2 regions of the Pseudomonas sp. NPDC088444 genome follow, and region 2 is predicted to be linked to the other one. Evidence: predicted binding sites of a transcription regulator. Region 2 holds the regulator's gene; the other holds the start of a gene.
What was found. The regulator FliA, encoded in region 2, starts transcription of late flagellar genes. The targets are predictions, from matches to a motif close to CTAAAGTTTNNNNNNNNNNNGCCGNTAA.
Positions count from the first base shown of each region.

Region 1 (3,416 bases), on a different contig from region 2:
GACGGAACTGAGCATCTTTCTGGTGCTGATCGGTATCGGCCTGATCTTCGAGATTTTTGGCTGGGTCGTGCGTGACCAGAGCTTTCTGCTGAACTCCCAGCGTCTGGTGCTGATGATTTTGCAGGTGTCGATCATCGGTCTGATCGCCATCGGTGTGACGCAAGTGATCATCACCACGGGGATCGACCTGTCTTCGGGTTCTGTGCTGGCGCTGACCGCCATGATTGCTGCCAGCCTCGCGCAGTCGTCGGATTACACCCGAGCGGTGTTCCCCTCGCTGACCGATTTGCCGGTGTGGATACCGGTCATCGCGGGGTTGGGCGTCGGGTTGCTCGCAGGGGCGATCAACGGCAGCATCATCGCCATCACCGGGATTCCTCCCTTCATCGCGACGCTGGGCATGATGGTGTCGGCCCGTGGCCTGGCGCGTTACTACACGGGCGGCCAGCCGGTGAGTATGCTCAATGATTCGTACACGGCCATCGGGCAGGGCGCGATGCCGGTCGTCATCTTTCTGGTGGTCGCGGTGATCTTCCACATCGCCTTGCGTTACACCAAGTACGGCAAATACACCTACGCCATCGGCGGCAACATGCAGGCGGCACGCACCTCCGGGATCAACGTCAAGCGTCATTTGGTGATCGTGTACAGTATCGCCGGGCTCCTGGCCGGTCTGGCGGGGGTGGTCGCTTCGGCCCGGGCTGCCACGGGGCAGGCGGGGATGGGGGTATCGTATGAACTGGACGCCATCGCGGCGGCAGTGATCGGCGGCACCAGTCTGGCCGGTGGGGTGGGCCGTATTACCGGCACGGTGATCGGTGCGCTCATCCTCGGTGTGATGGCCAGCGGCTTTACCTTCGTTGGCGTCGACGCCTACGTGCAGGACATCATCAAGGGCCTGATCATTGTCGTTGCGGTGGTGATCGACCAGTACCGCAACAAGCGCAAGCTCAAACGCTAGCCTCTGTGTCGTATGCGAAAAGGGCCTGATTTCAGGCCCTTTTCGTTTTTTGGTCCGGTTGAACCGATGGGAATAGGGACGGTCAGACGTCACCACAAATTTAGGTGACTGCTACAGGGGAATGCGTCGGCGCTAAGACACAGGTTGAAACTCCGGTTTGGCTCAACGCCACCGGGGATTTGGGGGCTTGTTGAGCGAATCTTGTTCAATTATGTTGCCGAGTACGACACCCGGCCTTAGACTGCCGCCCCTCGTAAATTGAGTGCCAAGTGGCGCCTGGAGACGATGGCGCTGGCGATCTCGCTTTTACAATCGGGCCAAGGCGCTCCCTTGATTCGCCTTAATGCACGTTTTTTTATAGAGAAATCAATGACCAAGGAAAAGTTGCTGGCGATGCCGGCCGATGACTACATGAACGCCGAGCAGCACGCCTTCTTTCAGGCCCTGCTGCAGTCCATGAAGGTGGAAACCCACGAGCGCATCGAGCAGAGCCGTATCGCTATCGAAAGCCTGGACAGCCCGGCTGATCCGGCCGACGCCGCCTCTGTGGAAGAAGAGCGTCACTGGTTGGTCAATGCGATCGAACGCGATCAGCGCCTTTTGCCTCAACTGGAAATGGCCCTGGCCCGTATTGCGGACGACACGTTCGGCTGGTGCGACGACAGCGGTGAGCCTATCGGACTGAAGCGCCTGCTGATCAGCCCGACCACCAAATACTGCATCGAAGCCCAGGAACGTCACGAACAGATTGATCGCCACCAGCGTCAAGCCTGATTCGTACACCCGATGCACCAGCCCGGCTGTCTTGAACGAGACAGTCGGGCTTTTTGTCGCCTGTGATTTGCCATGCGCTTGCGAGACTGACGGATGCGCTGAAATCCGACCGACTACCACCAAGGGCTCATGGCGCATGGCCGCTATCTGACGTTTAATGCTTTCAAAATAATGATAAGCAGGGTGGGTCAAGGATATGGCGATCAATGGCAGTCACACAGGGGCGCTCCCTTCGTACGCAGAACCGGTGAGCGCCGCGTCGTCGCGTGCTTCTTCGGGCTGGTGGACACCCGCGTTGCAGAGTCTTGCGCTATGTCTGCTGTTTGCGGCCATGGCGTGGGGCGAGGTTCCGGTCTACGGGTGCCTGCCTCTGGCACTGTTGAGCCTGTGGCTGCCTCGCGTGCTGGTTTCCCGTTCGATCCCCACCCCTGTCGAGAAACAGGACGACGCCCTTGAGCGGCTGACCCGTGACCTGTCGCGCAGCACCAGCCATAACGCATTGTCGGCGGCTGCCGTGGCTTTTTCGGTCAAGCAGTTGGCGAGCCGCTTGCAATCCCAGGTGAACGCCGCCGAGCAGATCGTCAGCAGTGCCGACGTGATGATTACCACCGAACGGGCCACATCCTCTCTCAGTCAGCAAGCGCTTGGCGCCGCCAGCGAAGTGCGACAGAGCAGCGACTCGGGTCTGGTGGTGTTGAACGAGTCTATCGCCCTGATGCATCAGCTCAGCGAGCGCGCCGACAGCAGCCGACAACTGATCGAGGCCCTTAGCCAGCGCAGTGAAGATATCCAGCGAGTCACGGCGGTCATTCAGTCGATTGCCAGCCAGACCAATTTGTTGGCGCTCAACGCCGCCATCGAAGCGGCTCGAGCGGGCGAGCATGGCCGGGGATTTGCCGTGGTCGCCGACGAAGTGCGTGGTTTGGCAGGGCGTACGGCAACCGCTACCGGAGAAGTGGGCGAAATGGTCGCGGACATCCAGCAGCGCACCGCGCAAGTAGTCGAGCAGATTCGCCAGCTTTCCGGGGATCTGAACGGCGGTGTCGAGCAGGTCGAGATGACCGGGCGGCAACTGGCGAACATTGCGCAACTGGCGGCAGGTGTCGAAGGGCAAGTGGGTAAAATCGCCACGGGGGCCGAGACCAACCAGACGCAATTGAGCAGCCTGTTCGTCGCTGTCGAGCAGATGCGCAGCGACCTGGCCATCAGCGATGACCAGACCCGCCACCTGGCGCAATCGGCGGTGCAGATGGAAGGGCAGGCGGAAACCATCAGTGAGCGTCTGGCGCAAGTGGGGCTGGATGACTACCACCAGCGCGTCTACGATCTGGCGCGCGAGGGGGCTGCTCAGATCGCGCGGCAATTCGAGCATGACATCGATCAGCGGCGCGTCAGCCTTGACGACCTGTTCGACCGTCACTATCAAACGATCCCCAACACGTCTCCGGCCAAGTATCAGACCCGCTTCGATCGGTACACCGATCAGGTGCTTCCGGCCATTCAAGAGCCGTTGCTCAAACGCCACGAAGGTCTGGTATTCGCCATTGCCTGTACCCAGCAGGGCTATGTACCCACGCACAATCAGGCCTTCAGCCAGCCGCTGACGGGCGACGTTGCAATCGATACCGTGCATAACCGTACCAAGCGCAAGTTTGACGACCGTACGGGCATTCGTTGTGGC
Region 1 covers NZ_JBJDNK010000001.1:537,456-540,871, reverse strand. Annotated here, with positions in the region: gene ACI2KB_RS02740 (ABC transporter permease) at 1-961, shown strand, start outside; gene ACI2KB_RS02735 (TraR/DksA family transcriptional regulator) at 1,331-1,735, shown strand; gene ACI2KB_RS02730 (methyl-accepting chemotaxis protein) at 1,932-3,416, shown strand, end outside.
Region 1: the regulator FliA is predicted to act here: its motif matches at 1,855-1,882, upstream of ACI2KB_RS02730 (methyl-accepting chemotaxis protein).

Region 2 (3,416 bases):
TCTGCCCCGTCGGCACCAGTTGGTAAGCCGTGCCGTCAGTGTGCAGATGCAGGAGGAGCCGAGCGAGGAAGCAATGGCGGATATGTTTGCGGATCTTTATCACAGCACCGGCAAGCGCGCGGGCTAGGTAAGGAAAATGACAATGGAAAATACCTGCATCGTTGGTCTGCCAGGCATTGTTCACTCAGTGAACGTGCAGCCCGAAATGTGGCTTGGGTCTAAGCAAGACAAGGTAAAGAATTAACTATGGGCAGCATGCATCCCGTTCAGGTTATCGCGGTGACCGGTGGCAAAGGTGGCGTAGGCAAGACCAATGTGTCAGTGAACCTCTCGCTGGCTCTGGCCGAGCTGGGGCGCCGCGTTATGTTGCTGGACGCCGATCTGGGTCTGGCCAACGTCGACGTCTTGTTGGGGCTGACCCCCAAACGCACCCTGGCTGACGTTATTGAAGGCCGTTGCGAGCTGCGCGATGTCCTGTTGCAAGGCCCGGGCGGTGTGCGCATCGTACCGGCGGCCTCCGGCACCCAGACCATGGTTCAACTGAGCCCGGCACAACACGCCGGTCTGATTCAGGCCTTCAGCGAAATCGGCGACAACCTGGACGTGCTGGTGATCGACACCGCTGCCGGGATTGGTGAGTCGGTGGTGAGTTTCGTGCGCGCGGCACAGGAAGTGCTGCTGGTGGTGTGCGATGAACCGACCTCGATCACTGACGCCTACGCGCTGATCAAACTGCTCAACCGCGATTACGGCATGAACCGCTTCCGTGTGCTGGCCAACATGGCCCAAAGCCCGCAGGAAGGGCGCAACCTGTTCGCCAAACTGACCAAGGTCACCGACCGTTTCCTCGACGTGGCCCTGCAATACGTGGGTGCTGTGCCGTACGACGAGTGCGTGCGCAAGGCCGTGCAGAAGCAGCGTGCGGTCTACGAAGCGTTTCCACGTTCCAAATGTGCGCTGGCGTTCAAGGCCATCGCGCAAAAGGTCGACACCTGGCCACTGCCGGCGAACCCGCGTGGCCACCTTGAATTTTTCGTTGAGCGCCTGGTTCATCAGACCAGTGCAGGGCCTGTGTCATGACTGCAAGTGGCTATCGCATGTACAGCAAATCATCCAAGGATTCCCAGTACGAGCTGATTGAGCGTTATGCCCCGCTGGTCAAACGCATCGCCTACCATCTGCTGGCGCGTCTGCCGGCCAGTGTTCAGGTCGAGGACTTGATTCAGGCGGGCATGATTGGGTTGCTCGAAGTGTCGACCAAGTACGACTCCACCAAGGGTGCGAGTTTCGAGACCTACGCGGGTATTCGTATCCGTGGCGCGATGCTCGATGAAGTGCGCAAGGGGGACTGGGCGCCACGTTCGGTTCACCGCAACACGCGCATGGTCAGCGACGCCATTCGTGCGATTGAAGCAAAAACCGGCCGCGACGCTAAAGATCACGAGGTTGCTGCCGAACTTCAATTGAGTCTCGATGATTATTACGGGATTTTGAACGATACCTTGGGCAGCCGCCTGTTCAGTTTCGACGACCTCTTGCAGGACGGCGAGCATGAAGGGTTGCACGAGGATGGCGCGAGCCAGTCGCTGGAACCGTCGCGGGACCTGGAAGACGAGCGCTTCCAGAGCGCACTGGCCGATGCCATTGCCAACCTGCCCGAGCGTGAACGCCTGGTGCTGGCGCTGTACTACGACGAAGAGCTGAACCTCAAGGAAATCGGTGAGGTCCTGGGGGTCAGCGAATCCCGTGTCAGCCAGTTGCACAGCCAGTGCGCCGCGCGTCTGCGTGGACGGCTGGGAGAATGGCGCGCGCGCTGATAGATTGCGCAGCCTCGTGATAGAGGCTGCGGGTTGCTTGTAAGACCGGCTGTGCAAGATGTGATGTGGGAAGCAAAAGAGACAAGGCAGGAGCCGGTCGGATCAGGTCTTCAGGACGCTTTTCCGCTGCGCTCGTACCTTTCGATTCCAAAGCCCTCTCGTTTTCGTGTCACCGGTCAAGTTGCTGCACCGGTATTGATTGAACGCGCGTCCGGGAGCTGGGCGCGTTAAAGACTGCTTGGAGGTCGAATTGGACAAGAACATGAAAATCCTCATCGTTGATGACTTCTCAACGATGCGGCGGATCATAAAAAACCTGTTGCGTGACCTTGGGTTCACCAACACGGCCGAAGCAGATGACGGCACTACCGCGTTGCCAATGTTGCAGAGCGGTGCTTTCGATTTCCTGGTGACCGACTGGAACATGCCTGGCATGTCCGGCATCGACCTGCTGCGTCAGGTGCGAGCCGACGAGCGCCTGCGTCACCTTCCAGTGTTGATGGTCACGGCAGAAGCCAAGCGCGAGCAGATCATCGAGGCCGCACAGGCCGGTGTGAATGGCTATGTCGTGAAGCCGTTCACCGCTCAGGTACTCAAAGAAAAGATCGAGAAGATATTCGAGCGCGTCAATAGCTGATGTTCGCTGCGAGGGCGCTATGGATCCTAAAGATTCATCAATGGGTGACTTCGAGTCGACCCTGAAGAAACATGCACAGGAGCTGGTGACCAGCCTTGAAAAAGGCCAGTTCGGCGAAGCCGTGCAACTCATCCACGAGCTGAACCAGACCCGTGATCGCGGCTTGTATCAGGAAGTCGGCAAGCTGACGCGCGAGTTGCACAGTGCCATCGTCAATTTCCAGATTGACCCGCACATGCCGCAAGCCGAAGAGGTGTCCCAGATCACGGATGCCACCGAGCGCTTGTCGTATGTTGTCAGGCTCACGGAAGGTGCGGCCAACAAAACCATGGACCTGGTGGAACAGAGCACGCCCTTGATGAATGGCCTGAGCGCCGATGCCAAGGCCTTGAGCGCAGACTGGGGACGCTTCATGCGTCGCGAGATTGGCGCCGAAGAGTTTCGCGATCTGGCCCGCCGCGTCGAGGGCTTTCTGAGCCGTAGCGAGAAGGAGACCCACGAGGTCGCCAGCCACCTGAACGACATCCTGCTGGCTCAGGATTATCAGGACCTCACCGGACAGGTGATCAAGCGTGTGACCAAGATGGTCACCGAGGTGGAGAGCAATTTGCTCAAGCTGGTGTTGATGGCCAGCCAGGTCGATCGTTTTGCCGGTATCCAGCACGATCAGGAAGCGTTCCGGCAGCAAAAAGAACAGGAAAAACTTCATTCCAAGGGTGAAGGTCCGCAGATTCATGCCGATAAACGTGAAGACGTCGTATCCGGTCAGGATGATGTAGACGATCTGCTATCCAGCCTCGGGTTCTGAAGTTCCAGCGCTCAGGTTCTATGTGAAAGTGGCCGCAGGTGTGGCGCGTGAAGGCTTCGACGAAGGCCACCCGCGCAGACCCAAGGTGCGGCCCCTGGATCGGTTGACGGTTAATTTTAGGAGCACCCCCAATGAGCTTCGGCGCCGATGAAGA
Region 2 covers NZ_JBJDNK010000003.1:89,891-93,306, forward strand. Annotated here, with positions in the region: gene flhF (flagellar biosynthesis protein FlhF) at 1-127, shown strand, start outside; gene fleN (flagellar synthesis regulator FleN) at 247-1,080, shown strand; gene fliA (RNA polymerase sigma factor FliA) at 1,077-1,817, shown strand; gene ACI2KB_RS07405 (chemotaxis response regulator CheY) at 2,080-2,454, shown strand; gene ACI2KB_RS07410 (protein phosphatase CheZ) at 2,474-3,262, shown strand; gene ACI2KB_RS07415 (chemotaxis protein CheA) at 3,394-3,416, shown strand, end outside.